2 regions of the Bradyrhizobium sp. WBOS07 genome follow, and region 1 is predicted to be linked to the other one. Evidence: riboswitches for the same ligand, from Rfam matches in the RefSeq annotation. Region 1 holds a riboswitch; the other holds the start of a gene.
The links. A riboswitch is a leader RNA that binds a small molecule or an ion and turns the genes downstream of it on or off. The one in region 1 is predicted to bind S-adenosylmethionine.

Region 1 (3,141 bases):
CCGCATCACGAAGTTTGCGGCGGCGCCTTGGCCGCGCGCTCACGCTCGACCCGTTCGGTGACATCGCGCGCCATCGCCACGGATCCGAGGACGTTGCCGGCGGAATCCCGCACCAGGGCGAACGTCATCTCGATGTGGAGCTTGCGTCCGCTCTTGTGCAGCGCGCGGGTCAGCGTCGGCTTGCCCGCAAGCTTCATGCTGCCGCTGGCGAGCGCGGCCTCGAAGCCCTTCCAGTGCGCGGCGCGCAAATGCTCGGGAATGATCAGGTCGAGATTCTGGCCGAGCGCTTCCGCAGCGGAGAAGCCGAACAGGGCCGCCGCGGCACCGTTCCAGCGCATGATCGTTCCCGAGCGATCCGAATAGATCAGCGCATCCGCGACGCCTTCGGCGATCCTTGCATCGAGTTCGGATGGATTGGTCATGTGGTCACCTCGTAGCCCGGATGAAGCGCAGCGTAGTCCGGGATCGTGCCACAAGTGCAACCGCCCCGGATTTCGCTTCGCTCCATCCGGGCTACAGGATCGGGCTACACCCGAAAATGCTTCGATAGTTTGAGGCCCTGGGCCTGGTAGTTGGAACCGATACGCTGGCCGTACATCGCATCAGGACGGGCCAGCATCTTCTCGTAGACGAGACGGCCGACGATCTGGCCGTGCTCGAGGATGAACGGCACTTCGCGCGAGCGCACCTCCAGCACGGCGCGCGCGCCCTGTCCGCCGGCGCCGGCATAGCCGAAGCCGGGATCGAAGAATCCGGCGTAATGCACCCGAAACTCGCCGACCAGGGGATCGAACGGCACCATCTCCGCGGCGTAGTCGGGCGGCACCTGCACGGCTTCCTTGGAGGCGAGGATGTAGAACTCGCCGGGATCGAGGATCAGGCTGCCGTCGGGACGGGCCGACATCGGCTCCCAGAAATCCTCCACCGCGTAGCCGGAGCGGCGATCGACGTCGACGACGCCGGTGTGGCGCTTGGCGCGATAACCGACGAAGCCGCCCGCTTTCTCGCCGGACAGGTCGACTGAGACGGCAACGCCGCCGGAGAGATCGGCATCGTCGACATCGACCAGACGCTCGGCGGCGTGCAAGCCGTCGAGCTCGTCGGCGTTGAGGATGGCATCACCGGTGCGAAAGCGCACCTGGCTGAGGCGCGAGCCCTCGCGCACCAGCACCGGGAACGTCTTCGGGCTGATCTCGGCATAGAGCGGACCGTGATAGCCGGCGCCGATCATGTCGAAGCGGCGGGTGCCGTCGGCAATCACGCGGGTGAAGACGTCGAGCCGGCCGGTGGAGCTCTTGGGATTCGCGGCGGCGACGATCTCCGGCGGCAGCGCGAGGCTTTCCAGCAGCGGCACGATGTAGACGCAGTTGGTCTCCAGCACCGCGCCGTCGGCGAGGCTGAACTCGTGCAGCTTCAACTCGTCGATGCGCTCGGCCACGGTGGCGCCGGGGCCCGGCAGGAAGCTGGCGCGGACGCGATAGGCGATGTCGCCGAGACGCAGATCGAGGCTGGCCGGCTGGATCTGGCTCTCGACGAAGTCGTAGGCGGGCCGGATGAGCCCCGCCTCCGCCATCGCCGCGATCATGCGGTCGGGCAGGATACCATTGGCGTCGGGCGCGACCGTGAACGTCAACCGGGGGTCCTCATCAGGGGTCAGATGCATCCGGACATGCCGGAAATACAGGTCTTTTACGGCTATCCGATGGACGCCTTGACGGAAAGGGCATTGCCGAATATGAGCATCACTTATCCCGTGGTGATTTGAGCCGGCCGGCTTGCAGCCACGTTAAATAAGTCGCTAAACAGGCCGGGGACCTCTGTGATCCCGGCCCGTGGAGATATCCAGGCCGGTTTTTTTGTGACCGCTTTCGACGAGGCGGTCATGTCGGAGGTACCCTATGTCGAAGTCGACCGCCAACTACCGCCCCGAAACCCGCCTGGTTCATTCCGGCACCCTGCGCTCGCAATATGGCGAGACCTCGGAGGCGCTGTTCCTGACCCAGGGCTATGTCTACGACAGCGCCGAGCAATGCGAGGCGCGGTTCAAGGGCGAGGACCCCGGCTTCATCTATTCGCGCTATTCCAATCCCACCATCGCGATGTTCGAGCGCCGCATGATCGAGCTCGAAGGCGCCGAGGCCGCCCGCTCGGCGGCAACAGGCATGGCCGCGGTGACGACCGCGATCCTGGCGCCGCTCAAGGCCGGCGATCACGTCGTTGCCTCCCGCGCGCTGTTCGGCTCGTGCCTCTACGTCGTGCAGGACCTGTTGCCGCGCTACGGCATCGAGACCACGCTGGTCGACGGGCTCGATCTCGACCAATGGCAGCGCGCGCTGCGGCCCAACACCAAGACGTTCTTCCTGGAGAGCCCGACCAACCCGACACTCGACGTGCTCGACATTCCCGGGATCGCCGAGATCGCGCACAAGGGCGGTGCGCGGCTCGTCGTCGACAACGTGTTCGCAACCCCGATCTGGCAGAGCCCGCTCGCGCTCGGGGCCGACGTCGTGGTCTATTCCGCGACCAAGCACATCGACGGCCAGGGCCGCTGCCTCGGCGGCATCATCCTGTCCTCGGAAGCCTTCATCGCCGAGCACATCCACAATTTCATGCGCCAGACCGGGCCGTCGATCTCGCCGTTCAACGCCTGGGTCCTGCTCAAGGGCTTGGAGACGCTGGGCGTGCGGGTGCGCGCGCAGACCGAGACCGCTTCGCGCATCGCCGAGGTGCTGGCGAGCCACCCGAAGATTTCGCGGCTGGTCTATCCCGGCCGCGCCGATCATCCGCAGGCCGCACTGGTGAAAAAGCAGATGCGCGGCGGCTCGACCCTGGTCGGCTTCGAGGTCAAGGGCGGCAAGGCAGCCGCGTTCCGCGTGCTCAACGCGCTGAAGCTTGCGAGGATCTCAAACAATCTCGGCGATGCCAAGAGCCTCGTCACGCATCCGGCGACCACGACGCATCAGCGCCTGAAGCCGGAAGACCGCGCCGCGCTCGGCATCGGCGAAGGCTTCATTCGCTTCTCGGCAGGGCTCGAGCATGCCGACGATCTGATCGAGGACCTGACCGCGGCGCTGGAGAAGGCGTGAAGCGAGGCGAGGTCTCGTAGGGTGGATTAGCCGAAGGCGTAATCCACCTCTTCTG
Region 2 (3,141 bases), 2.8 Mb from region 1:
GCTCCATCCGGGCTACGGGAAACTATTTCCCCGCCCCCCGGCTCAGCAGAAACACGGCCTGCTCGCCGAACATGTTCCACACCCACCAGGGCAGGTTCAGCGGCACCGGCCGGCCGTAGAGATCGAGCGCAACCGAGCGCTCCATCTTGACGTTGATCTCGTCGCAGAGCTGCACGAAGTCCTTGATGGTGCAGAAATGGATGTTGGCGGTGTCGTACCAGGTCGCCGGCAGGTTCTCGGTGCGCGGCATGTGGCCGCCGACCAGGAGCTGGAGCCGCATCTTCCAGAAGCCGAAATTCGGGAACGAGACGATGGCTCTTCGGCCGATGCGCAGCAAATTCTCCAGCACCACCCGCGGCTGCCGCGTCGCCTGCAGCGTCTGCGACAGGATCACGTAGTCGAAGGCGTCGTCGGGATAATTGACGAGGTCGGTGTCGGCATCGCCCTGCACCACCGCAAGACCCTTGGCGACGCAGCGGTTGACGCCCTCGCGCGACAGCTCGATGCCGCGGCCGTCGATGCCGCGCGTCTCCAGCAGCTGCAACAAATCGCCCTCGCCGCAGCCGACATCGAGCACCTTCGAGCCCGGCTTGACCATCTCGGCGACCAGGAGGTGATCGGCGCGAAACTGGCCGGACTGCCCCGCCGCAAGGCCGCCGAGCGGCAGCACTTCCTGTACAGACATCGCTAGCCGTCCTTCTTGCCGGTGAGCCCGCGCGCCTTGCCGGCCGATTGCAGGAAGGCGCGGGAGATGTCGAAGAATTCGGGCACGTCGAGCAGGAAGGCGTCGTGTCCGCGATCGGTCTCGATCTCCGCGAACGACACCCGCGCGCTCGATGCGTTCAGAGCATGCACCAGCGCGCGCGATTCCGAGGTCGGAAACAGCCAGTCGCTGGTGAAGGAGACGACGCAGAAGCGGGTCTTGATGTCAGCGAACGCTTTCGCCAGCACGCCGCCATGGTCGGCAGCGATGTCGAAATAGTCCATCGCGCGCGTCAGATAGAGATAGGAATTGGCGTCGAAGCGCTCGACGAAGGAGGACCCCTGGTAGCGCAGATAGGATTCGACCTGGAAGTCGGCGTCGAACGAGAAAGTCGGCAGCTCGCGGTCCTGCATGCGACGGCCGAACTTGCGATGCAAGGCCGCGTCCGAGAGATAGGTGATGTGCGCCGCCATGCGCGCCACCGCGAGCCCGCGATGCGGGTGGATGCCGTGATCGGCATAGCCGCCGCCGTGCCAATCGGGATCGGCCATCACGGCCTGGCGGCCGAGCTCGTGGAAGGCGATGTTCTGCGCTGAGTGCCGCGTCGCGCAGGCGATCGCCAGCGCGGAGAACACGCGGGCAGGATAGGCCGCGGTCCATTGCAGCACCTGCATGCCGCCCATCGAGCCGCCGACGACCGCGAACAGCGTGTCGATGCCGAGCCGGTCGATCAGCATGGCCTGCGCGCGCACCATGTCGGGGATGGTGATGACAGGGAAATCCAGGCCCCAGACCTTGCCGGTGGCGGGATTGATCGACGCCGGCCCGGTCGAGCCCATGCAGCCGCCGATCACGTTGGAGCAGATGATGAAGTAGTGCTTGGGGTCGATGGGCCGACCGGGGCCAACCAGCGTCTCCCACCAGCCCGGCTTGCCGGTGACGGGATGGACGTTGGCGACATGCTGATCGCCGGTCAGGGCATGGCAGATCAGGACCGCGTTGGAGCGATCGGCGTTGAGCTCGCCATAGGTCTGGTAGGCGATCTGGAACGGGCTGAGATCGACGCCGCAATCGAGCCGCAGCGGCTGCTCGGCGCCGAAATGCGCGACCTGCGAGCTCGGATGATCCACCTCATGCGACCGCTCGTCGGCGCTGATCGCAGGACTCGGTATCGACTTGACGCCACCCATCTGACCATCGACCTCGTTTGCGATCAAACGCTGATCGCCACTTGCATCAGGCCATGAAAAACCCGGCCTGAACGATAGGTTCGGCCGGGATCGGAAGCGTCCCCGGCCTGTTTAGCGAGTTTTTTAACGTGGCTGCAAGCCGGCCGGCTCAAATGACCACGGAACGGGCAAAAGCTACCGTCTTGGGCGGTTTTCGTCAAGTCGCGGCCCGGATCGGCTCAATTCGCCTCTGCCGCCTCGCCCGGAAAGGACGTCATTTCTCTTTGCTTTCGCCGCCCCGACTGCCTAATCAGGACATTCCCCATTCGAAAACGATCGACAGCCAGACATGTCCCAACGTCCGCCCGCGCCGCCATCGCTGCAGGAACTGCGCAAGGAGATCGACGCGATCGACGAGGGCATGCATCGCCTGCTTATGCAGCGCGGCGACATCATCGACCGGCTGATCCAGGTGAAGCAGACCCAGGAGGTGGGCTCGGCGTTCCGTCCGGCGCGCGAGGCCTCGATGATGCGCGAGCTCGTGCAGCGTCATCGCGGCATCCTGCCGCTCGACACGGTCGAGAGCATCTGGCGCGTCATCATCTCGACCTTCACCTATGTGCAGGCGCCGTTCTCCGTGCATGCCGACATCTCGGCCAGCGAGGCGGCGATGCGCGATTCCGTGCGCTTCAATTTCGGCTTCACCGTGCCCTACGTCGCGCATTTCAGCGCGCAGGCCGCGGTCGAGGCGGTGGCGAAATCCAAGGGCGATTTGGCCATGGTCTCGGCCACGTCCAGCCGCACGCCGTGGTGGCTGGAGCTGGAAGCGGACGGCGCGCCGAAGATCATCGCGCGGATGCCCTTCATCGAACGCGCCGACCATCCCGCCGCATTGCCGGTCTTCGCGATCTCGCGCGTCGCCGACAGCGCTTTGGTGACCGAGGTCGAGACCTTCAGCGTCCGCGTCTCCGGCTGGAACGCCGAGGTCGCGCGCGCGCTGTCGCCGTTGGCCGAGATCGTGGCGGTCCCCGATACCGCCTTCGACGGCGCGGCGCTGCTGGTCTCGGTCACGAGCGCGACCAGCATCGACAAAATCAGGGCTGCCCTGATCGAGGCGGGGGCCTCCGTGCGCTCCGTGGCCCTCGTCGGCAGCCACGCAACGCGCTATACGGTGCCCCCGACCGGGGCGAAATCGTAAACCGCGCGCCACGCCCTGCCATTTTCGGAGTTCAAGATGTCCCGCCCCGTGCCGAATCCCGGCATTCTCGA

Region 2: linked by a shared signal. The riboswitch ahead of DCM79_RS21880 (homoserine O-acetyltransferase) and the one ahead of DCM79_RS02980 (O-succinylhomoserine sulfhydrylase) in region 1 are both predicted to bind S-adenosylmethionine.

The regions. Positions count from the first base shown of each region.
Region 1 covers NZ_CP029008.1:624,308-627,448, forward strand. The annotation lists gene DCM79_RS02970 (PAS domain S-box protein) at 6-422, opposite strand; gene DCM79_RS02975 (2'-deoxycytidine 5'-triphosphate deaminase) at 527-1,663, opposite strand; SAM riboswitch at 1,744-1,823, shown strand; gene DCM79_RS02980 (O-succinylhomoserine sulfhydrylase) at 1,899-3,086, shown strand.
Region 2 covers NZ_CP029008.1:4,586,336-4,589,476, reverse strand. The annotation lists gene metW (methionine biosynthesis protein MetW) at 23-685, opposite strand; gene DCM79_RS21880 (homoserine O-acetyltransferase) at 688-1,893, opposite strand; SAM riboswitch at 1,984-2,063, opposite strand; gene DCM79_RS21875 (chorismate mutase) at 2,222-3,070, shown strand; gene DCM79_RS21870 (histidinol-phosphate transaminase) at 3,107-3,141, shown strand, end outside.